Regions from separate parts of the Streptomyces sp. NPDC006602 genome, predicted to be linked through region 2. Evidence: riboswitches for the same ligand, from Rfam matches in the RefSeq annotation. Region 2 holds a riboswitch; each other region holds the start of a gene.
The links. Region 2 has a riboswitch for thiamine pyrophosphate ahead of thiC (phosphomethylpyrimidine synthase ThiC). Riboswitches for the same ligand answer to the same signal wherever they lie in the genome.
Positions count from the first base shown of each region.

Region 1: linked by a shared signal. The riboswitch ahead of ACFYO2_RS20855 (thiamine ABC transporter substrate binding subunit) and the one ahead of thiC (phosphomethylpyrimidine synthase ThiC) in region 2 are both predicted to bind thiamine pyrophosphate.
Region 3: linked by a shared signal. The riboswitch ahead of thiO (glycine oxidase ThiO) and the one ahead of thiC (phosphomethylpyrimidine synthase ThiC) in region 2 are both predicted to bind thiamine pyrophosphate.

Region 1 covers NZ_JBIAHG010000007.1:211,358-213,615, reverse strand. The annotation lists gene ACFYO2_RS20855 (thiamine ABC transporter substrate binding subunit) at 1-1,007, opposite strand, end outside; TPP riboswitch at 1,096-1,201, opposite strand; gene rlmN (23S rRNA (adenine(2503)-C(2))-methyltransferase RlmN) at 1,226-2,258, opposite strand, start outside.
Region 2 covers NZ_JBIAHG010000005.1:336,589-338,846, forward strand. The annotation lists gene ACFYO2_RS16635 (YibE/F family protein) at 1-1,098, opposite strand, end outside; TPP riboswitch at 1,170-1,359, shown strand; gene thiC (phosphomethylpyrimidine synthase ThiC) at 1,352-2,258, shown strand, end outside.
Region 3 covers NZ_JBIAHG010000001.1:441,710-443,967, forward strand. The annotation lists gene ACFYO2_RS02010 (NAD(P)/FAD-dependent oxidoreductase) at 1-653, opposite strand, end outside; gene ACFYO2_RS02015 (hypothetical protein) at 686-976, opposite strand; TPP riboswitch at 1,141-1,252, shown strand; gene thiO (glycine oxidase ThiO) at 1,250-2,258, shown strand, end outside.

The DNA of each region.
Region 1 (2,258 bases), on a different contig from region 2:
GTCTCGGGATCCTTGGCCTGCGGACCGTACTTGGTGAACTCGGCCGGCACCTGCGCGCCCTCCCGCACCGGGTAGACGAACATGTTGAGCGGCATGTCCTCCTGGAACTCCTTGGTGAGCAGGAAGTCGAGGAGCGCCTTGCCGCCCTTGGTGTTCTCGGCGTTGCTCAGCAGGCCCGCGTACTCGACCTGGCGGAAGCAGGTGCCGGCGGCGACGCCCGTGGGCGCGGTCGTCGGCTTCGGGTCGGCGTAGATGACCTCGGCGGGCGGCGAGGACGCGTACGAGACGACCAGCGGCCGGTCGGCCTTGGCCTTCTTGCCGCCGGCGGAACCGGAGAACTCCTCGTTGTAGGCCTGCTCCCAGCCGTCCACGACCTTCACGCCGTTGGCCTTCAGCTTCTTCCAGTAGTCCGACCAGCCGTCGTCGCCGTACTTGGCGGCGGTCCCCAGCAGGAAGCCGAGGCCGGGCGAGGAGGTGGAGGCGTTCTCGGTGACGAGGAGGTTCTTGTACGCGGGCTTGATCAGGTCGTCGAGCGAGGTGGGCGGGGCCAGCTTGTGCTTGCTGAAGTACGCCTTGTCGTAGTTGACGCAGATGTCGCCGGTGTCGATCGGCGTGACCCGGTGCTTGTCCTGGTCGACCCGGTACTGGGGGTCGACCTGGTCGGAGCCCTTCGCCTCGTACGACTGGAAGAGCCCGTTGTCGAGCGCCCGCGACAGCAGGGTGTTGTCGACGCCGAAGAAGACGTCGCCCTGCGGGTTGTCCTTGGTCAGGATCGCCTTGTTGACGGCCTGCCCGGCGTCGCCGTCCTTGAGGACCTTGACCTTGTAGCCGGACTGCTTCTCGAAGCCCGCGAGGACGCTCTTGGAGACGGCCCACGAGTCGTGGCTGACGAGGGTCACGGTCTTGGATTCGCCGCCGCCGCTTCCGGCGTCGGAGGACCCGCACGCGGCGAGCGTGACGAGGCCGAGTCCCACGGCGACAACCGTGGCCTTCTTGGTGATGCTCACAGAATTCCTCCTGGGGGTGGCCAGGAAGAGACGCGGCCCTGCCCGGGCGCCTCGAAGAATCCGAGGGCTCCCGGGCAGGGCGCAACAGCTCGAGTAGTGACCGAACTTCCTACCCAGAATGACCTGGGCGAGGTTCAGAGGGTCTGCGGCCGGTGCCGCACTCTCAGCGCTGTGGCGCTCCCCTGTCGGAATATGAAGATGTACGTACGGACGTCACACTACCGCTCGGTCGCGGCGAGCTGACCACACGCCCCGTCGATCTCCTGTCCACGGGTGTCCCGGACGGTGACCGGTACACCATGGGCGGCGATGGCCTCGACGAACGCCTTCTCGTCCTCGGGGCGGGAGGCGGTCCACTTCGAACCCGGCGTCGGGTTCAGCGGGATCAGGTTGACGTGCACGGGCTTGCCCCTGAGCAGCCGCCCGAGCCGGTCGCCCCGCCATGCCTGGTCGTTGATGTCCCGGATCAGCGCGTATTCGATGGACAGCCGGCGCCCGGACCTCTCGACGTACTCGAAGCCCGCGTCGAGGACCTCGCGCACCTTCCACCGTGTGTTCACGGGGACGAGGGTGTCGCGCAGCTCGTCGTCCGGCGCGTGCAGCGAGATGGCGAGACGGCACTTGAAGCCCTCGTCGGCGAAGCGGTTGATCGCCGGGACGAGTCCGACCGTCGAGACGGTGATCCCACGCTGCGACAGCCCGAGCCCGTCCGGCTCGGGGTCGGTGAGCCGCCGGATGGCACCGACGACCCGGTTGTAGTTGGCGAGGGGCTCCCCCATGCCCATGAAGACGATGTTGCTCAGCCGCGCCGGACCACCGGGGATCTCGCCGTCCCGCAGCGCCCGCATCCCGTCCACGATCTGGTGCACGATCTCCGCGGTGGACAGGTTCCGGTCCAGGCCCGCCTGTCCGGTGGCGCAGAACGGGCAGTTCATGCCGCAGCCCGCCTGGGAGCTGATGCACATGGTCACCCGGTCCGGGTAGCGCATCAGCACCGACTCGACGAGGGTCCCGTCGAACAGCCGCCACAGCGTCTTGCGGGTGGTGTCCTGGTCGGTCGACTGATGCCGGACGACCGACATCAGGTCCGGAAGCAGCGCCTCCTGAAGCCGCCCGCGGGAGCCGGCCGGGATGTCCGTCCACTCCTGCGGATCGTGCGCGTACCGCGCGAAGTAGTGCTGCGAGAGCTGCTTGGCACGAAACGGCTTCTCACCGACCGCGGCCACCGCTTCCTTGCGCTCGGCGGGCGTG
Region 2 (2,258 bases):
GGCCGACAGGCCGTGGCACAGGTACAGGGCGATCAGCATGATGGCGCTCGCCCCGACCACGGCCACGACCAGCGGATTCGAGCCCTGCAGGATCGCGGGCAGGACGAAGAAGTTCAGCAGCAGGAAACTGATGGCCAGCGCGACCAGGGCCATGACGCCCCGCAGCCGGCCCACGATCACGACGGCGAGCGCGAAGATGCCGGCGAGCAGCGCCATCGGGAGGCGGCGGTTGACGTCGGTGACCGAGTACTGCAGGTCCCTCGGCGCAGAGGGCTCGTAGGCGACCACGACCTTCTCGCCCTCGTGCAACTGCCGTGACTGGTCCGGCTGGACGATCTCCGTGAACGTACGACCCTTGTCCTTGCCCGTGTCGACCCGGATCGTCGCCCTCTTGCAGGTGCCGTTCGCCTGCTGCTGCGCGGACGAGCCCTCGGCGGTGGATGTGTCGCCGGTCGGAGTCTCCCCCGAGGCGTTCACCGATGAGCAACTCACGCTCTCGACCTCAGTGACCGTGGCCTGCTGGGTCTGCCGGTCGAAGCCGACGCCCGTGCGCTCGTGACCCGGAGCGCCACCGGGCCACAGCACCGCGAGCCCGACCAGGACGGCCGCGGCGAACGGGATCAGGATCGCCGCGATGACCTTGCGCAGGTGCTTGGAGACGGGTGCGGCCGGCCCATGACTGTGGCTGTGCGAGTGGCCGTGCCCCCCGCCGGCACCTGGACCCTCGGGCCCATGCCCACCACCGGAACCTGGACCCTCAGGCCCCTGCCCGCCTCCGGAACCGTGGCCCCCGGATCCGTGACCGTGACCGTGACCGGCACCAGAGCCGTGACCAGTCCCTTCGCCGTAACCCGGCCCTTCATCGTGACCGGGCCCATGACCGCCACGGTGCCCGTCGGCGACTCCGTCGCCATGGGTACGCCTGGCACCCCTGGCACCGAAAAACTCATGGCCGCCTTCATGGCTGCCTCCGCTGCCGCCACCAGGGCTGCCGCCACGGCCGTCGCCACGTCCGCGGTCGTCTCCGTTGCCGTGCCCGGCACCCGGCCTGCGGGGAGGCTCGGATGGCGGAAACGGGAACTGCTGTGTCGTGGTCACCGACCGATCATCGCAAGAACGACAGGGGCCCCCTGTTCACCGCGCCCGAATTGACGCTAGCGTGGAGGCACCTTTGTACACGCGGGAGCTCGGAGCACCGGGCTGAGAGGGCGCTGACCTCCGTCCCAGTCATGTTTCACATGAAACATCGCCTCAAGCGAGTGATGTTTCACACGAAACGTCGGCAGACGGAAGCCGCTGCGTCGACCGCCGAACCTGTTACCGGGTAATGCCGGCGTAGGGAGTAGGTCTCATGACCAACGAGGACGCACGCACGCCTGCCTCCGAGCAGAACGAGCTCAGCGAGGAGAGCGGGAAGTCCATCGGCTGGCACAAGGCGTACGTCGAGGGCTCACGCCCCGATCTGCGGGTGCCGGTCCGTCAGGTGCACCTCACCAACGGGCAGTCGGTCACGCTGTACGACACGTCGGGCCCGTACACCGATCCACTGACCGAGACGGATGTCCGCAGGGGCCTGTCGCCGCTGCGGGAGAACTGGATCATCGCCCGCGGTGACACCGAGGAGTACGCGGGCCGTCCCGCCCGTCCCGAGGACGACGGGATCAAGCACACCTCGCCGCGAGGTGGTCTGCGCAACCTCGACGCGGTCTTTCCCGGGCGGCCGCGCCTGCCGCGCCGCAGCAGGGACGGCAACGCGGTCACACAGCTCGCGTACGCCCGCCGGGGCGAGATCACTCCTGAGATGGAGTTCGTGGCCGTTCGGGAGGACGTTTCGCCCGAGGTCGTGCGGGAGGAGATCGCGGCGGGCCGAGCCGTGCTGCCGGCCAACGTCAACCACCCGGAGATCGAGCCGATGATCATCGGCAAGCGGTTCCTGGTGAAGGTCAATGCCAACATCGGCAACTCCGCGGTGACGTCCTCCATCGAGGAGGAGGTCGAGAAGATGACCTGGGCGACCCGCTGGGGCGCCGACACGGTCATGGACCTGTCCACCGGCCGCAACATCCACACCACCCGCGAATGGGTGCTGCGCAACTCCCCCGTCCCCATCGGCACGGTGCCGCTCTATCAGGCGCTGGAGAAGGTCGACGGGCGCGCGGAGGAACTGACCTGGGAGATCTACAAGGACACGGTCGTCGAACAGGCCGAGCAGGGCGTGGACTACATGACGGTCCACGCGGGCGTGCGCCTGCCGTACG
Region 3 (2,258 bases), on a different contig from region 2:
TCGACGCGCCGCACGCGCGCGTGGGTGCGCAAAGAGACACCGGCGTCGCGGTACCAGGCGACCATCGGCGCGGTCACCTCGGCGGGCAGCGCGCCCGGGAGCGGCCGGTCGGCCGCCTCCACGACCGTCACCGCACAGCCCGCCTCGCGGGCCGCCGTTGCGAACTCGGCGCCGATCCAGCCCGCGCCGACGACCACGATGTCGTGCTGCCGGGCGAGCACCGGGCGCAGCCGCTCGGCGTCGTCCAGAGTGCGCAGCAGATGCACGCCTGGCACGCCTTCCGCGCCCGGCAGCCGAACCGGTTCGGCTCCGGTGGCGAGGACCAGGACGTCGTACGGCACCGGTCCCTCGGCGGTGTCCAGCTCGTGCTCGGCGGGGCGGACGCCCAGGACCTCGCGCCCGAGCCACAGTTCGATGCCGAGCGCCTCGAAATCCACGTCGAAGGCGGAGTCCTCGGCCTTGCCGAGCAGCACGGCCTTCGACAGCGGCGGCCGGTCGTAGGGCTGGTGGGGCTCCGCGCCGAGCAGCGTCACGCTGCCGGTGTAGCCCTGTTCCCGCAGGGCGACCGCGGTCTGCACCCCGGCCATGCCCGCGCCGACGACAACCACACGCCGTGGCGTGGACGTGGCCCGTACCTGCGTCTGCTCGCTCACCTGATCACCTTAGACACCTGACAAAAAGTCAGTCAGGGGGCGTGCTCGGTCAGCTGCTCCACCACGCTGGCCCCCCTGCCCGACTGCGACTCCCACTCCCAGGTCTCCTCCAGCCGCACCCGGCCGTCGGAAAGCTCGACGACCGTCGACGCACAGTGCCCCGAGGACGTCGTCCCGTCCTCCTTGAGCTGTACGTACCGGAAGTCCAGGCGGTCGCCCTCCCGCGTCCCCACCAGGTACCCACGTACGACGTCCCCGCCCGCGTACTCGGCCCAGATCTCGCCGTCCTTCTCGTGGTACGCGAACCGGGTGCGGGTACTCACCTGACCTGGTGCCTGATCGGCGACGGGGGCGAGGACGAGTCCGTCGAGAGATCTGCAGGGCGGGGCGGAGCCCCTCGTTCGAGGGTGGTGGTGGGAGGCGGGCGGGCGGGCCACGGGTGGAGGCTCCCTTACTGAGACATACGGCATTGGCTAGGGTGGCCAACGAAAGCACACGCGGGAGCCCGGACGCACCGGGCTGAGAGGGAGGCTGGCGGCCTCCGACCGTACGAACCTGATCCGGGTCATGCCGGCGAAGGGAGGGGCTGGACGCCCATGTCGCGTACGTCGGACACCTCACACACCTCAGACGTCCTGATCGTCGGGGGCGGGATCATCGGGCTGGTCACGGCCTGGCGGGCCGCTCAACGCGGGTTCGCCGTGGCCGTCGTGGACCCCGAACCGGGCGGCGGGGCCGCCCAGGTGGCGGCCGGGATGCTGGCCGCCGTCACCGAACTGCACTACGGCGAACAGACTCTGCTCGGCCTGAATCTGGAATCGGCCCGCCGCTATCCGGACTTCGCGGCCGAGCTCACCGACCTCACCGGGCACGACCTCGGCTACCGCCGGTGCGGCACGCTCGCCGTCGCGCTGGACTCCGACGACCGCGCCCATCTGCGGGAACTGCACGCGCTGCAGCGGCAGTCGGGGCTGGAATCCGAGTGGCTGTCCGGGCGGGAGTGCCGACGCCTGGAGCCCATGCTGGCGCCGGGCGTGCGCGGTGGTCTGCGGGTCGACGGCGACCACCAGATCGACCCGCGGCGGCTCGCGGCGGCACTGGTGGCCGCGTGCGAGCGGGCCGGGGTCGTCTTCCACCGCACCTGGGCCGAGCGACTGTCGGTCCTGCGGGAGCGGGCGGCCGGTGTCGTGACGCGCGAGGGCACGGTCCTGGGCACCGGGCAGGTGGTGCTGGCCGCGGGCAGCCTCAGCGGGCGGCTCGCGGGTGTCCCGGACGACCTGCTGCCGCCCGTACGGCCCGTGAAGGGGCAGGTGCTGCGGCTGACCGTGCCCGAGCGGTACGCGCCGTTCCTGAGCCGGACCGTGCGGGCCGTGGTGCGCGGCAGCCAGGTCTACCTGGTGCCGCGCGAGAACGGCGAGCTGGTCGTCGGCGCGACCAGCGAGGAGCTGGGCTGGGACACGACGGTGACCGCGGGCGGGGTGTACGAGCTGCTGCGCGACGCGCACGAGCTGGTGCCCGGGATCACCGAGCTGCCGCTGACGGAGACGCGGGCCGGTCTGCGGCCCGGCTCCCCCGACAACGCGCCGCTGCTCGGCCCGACCGGCC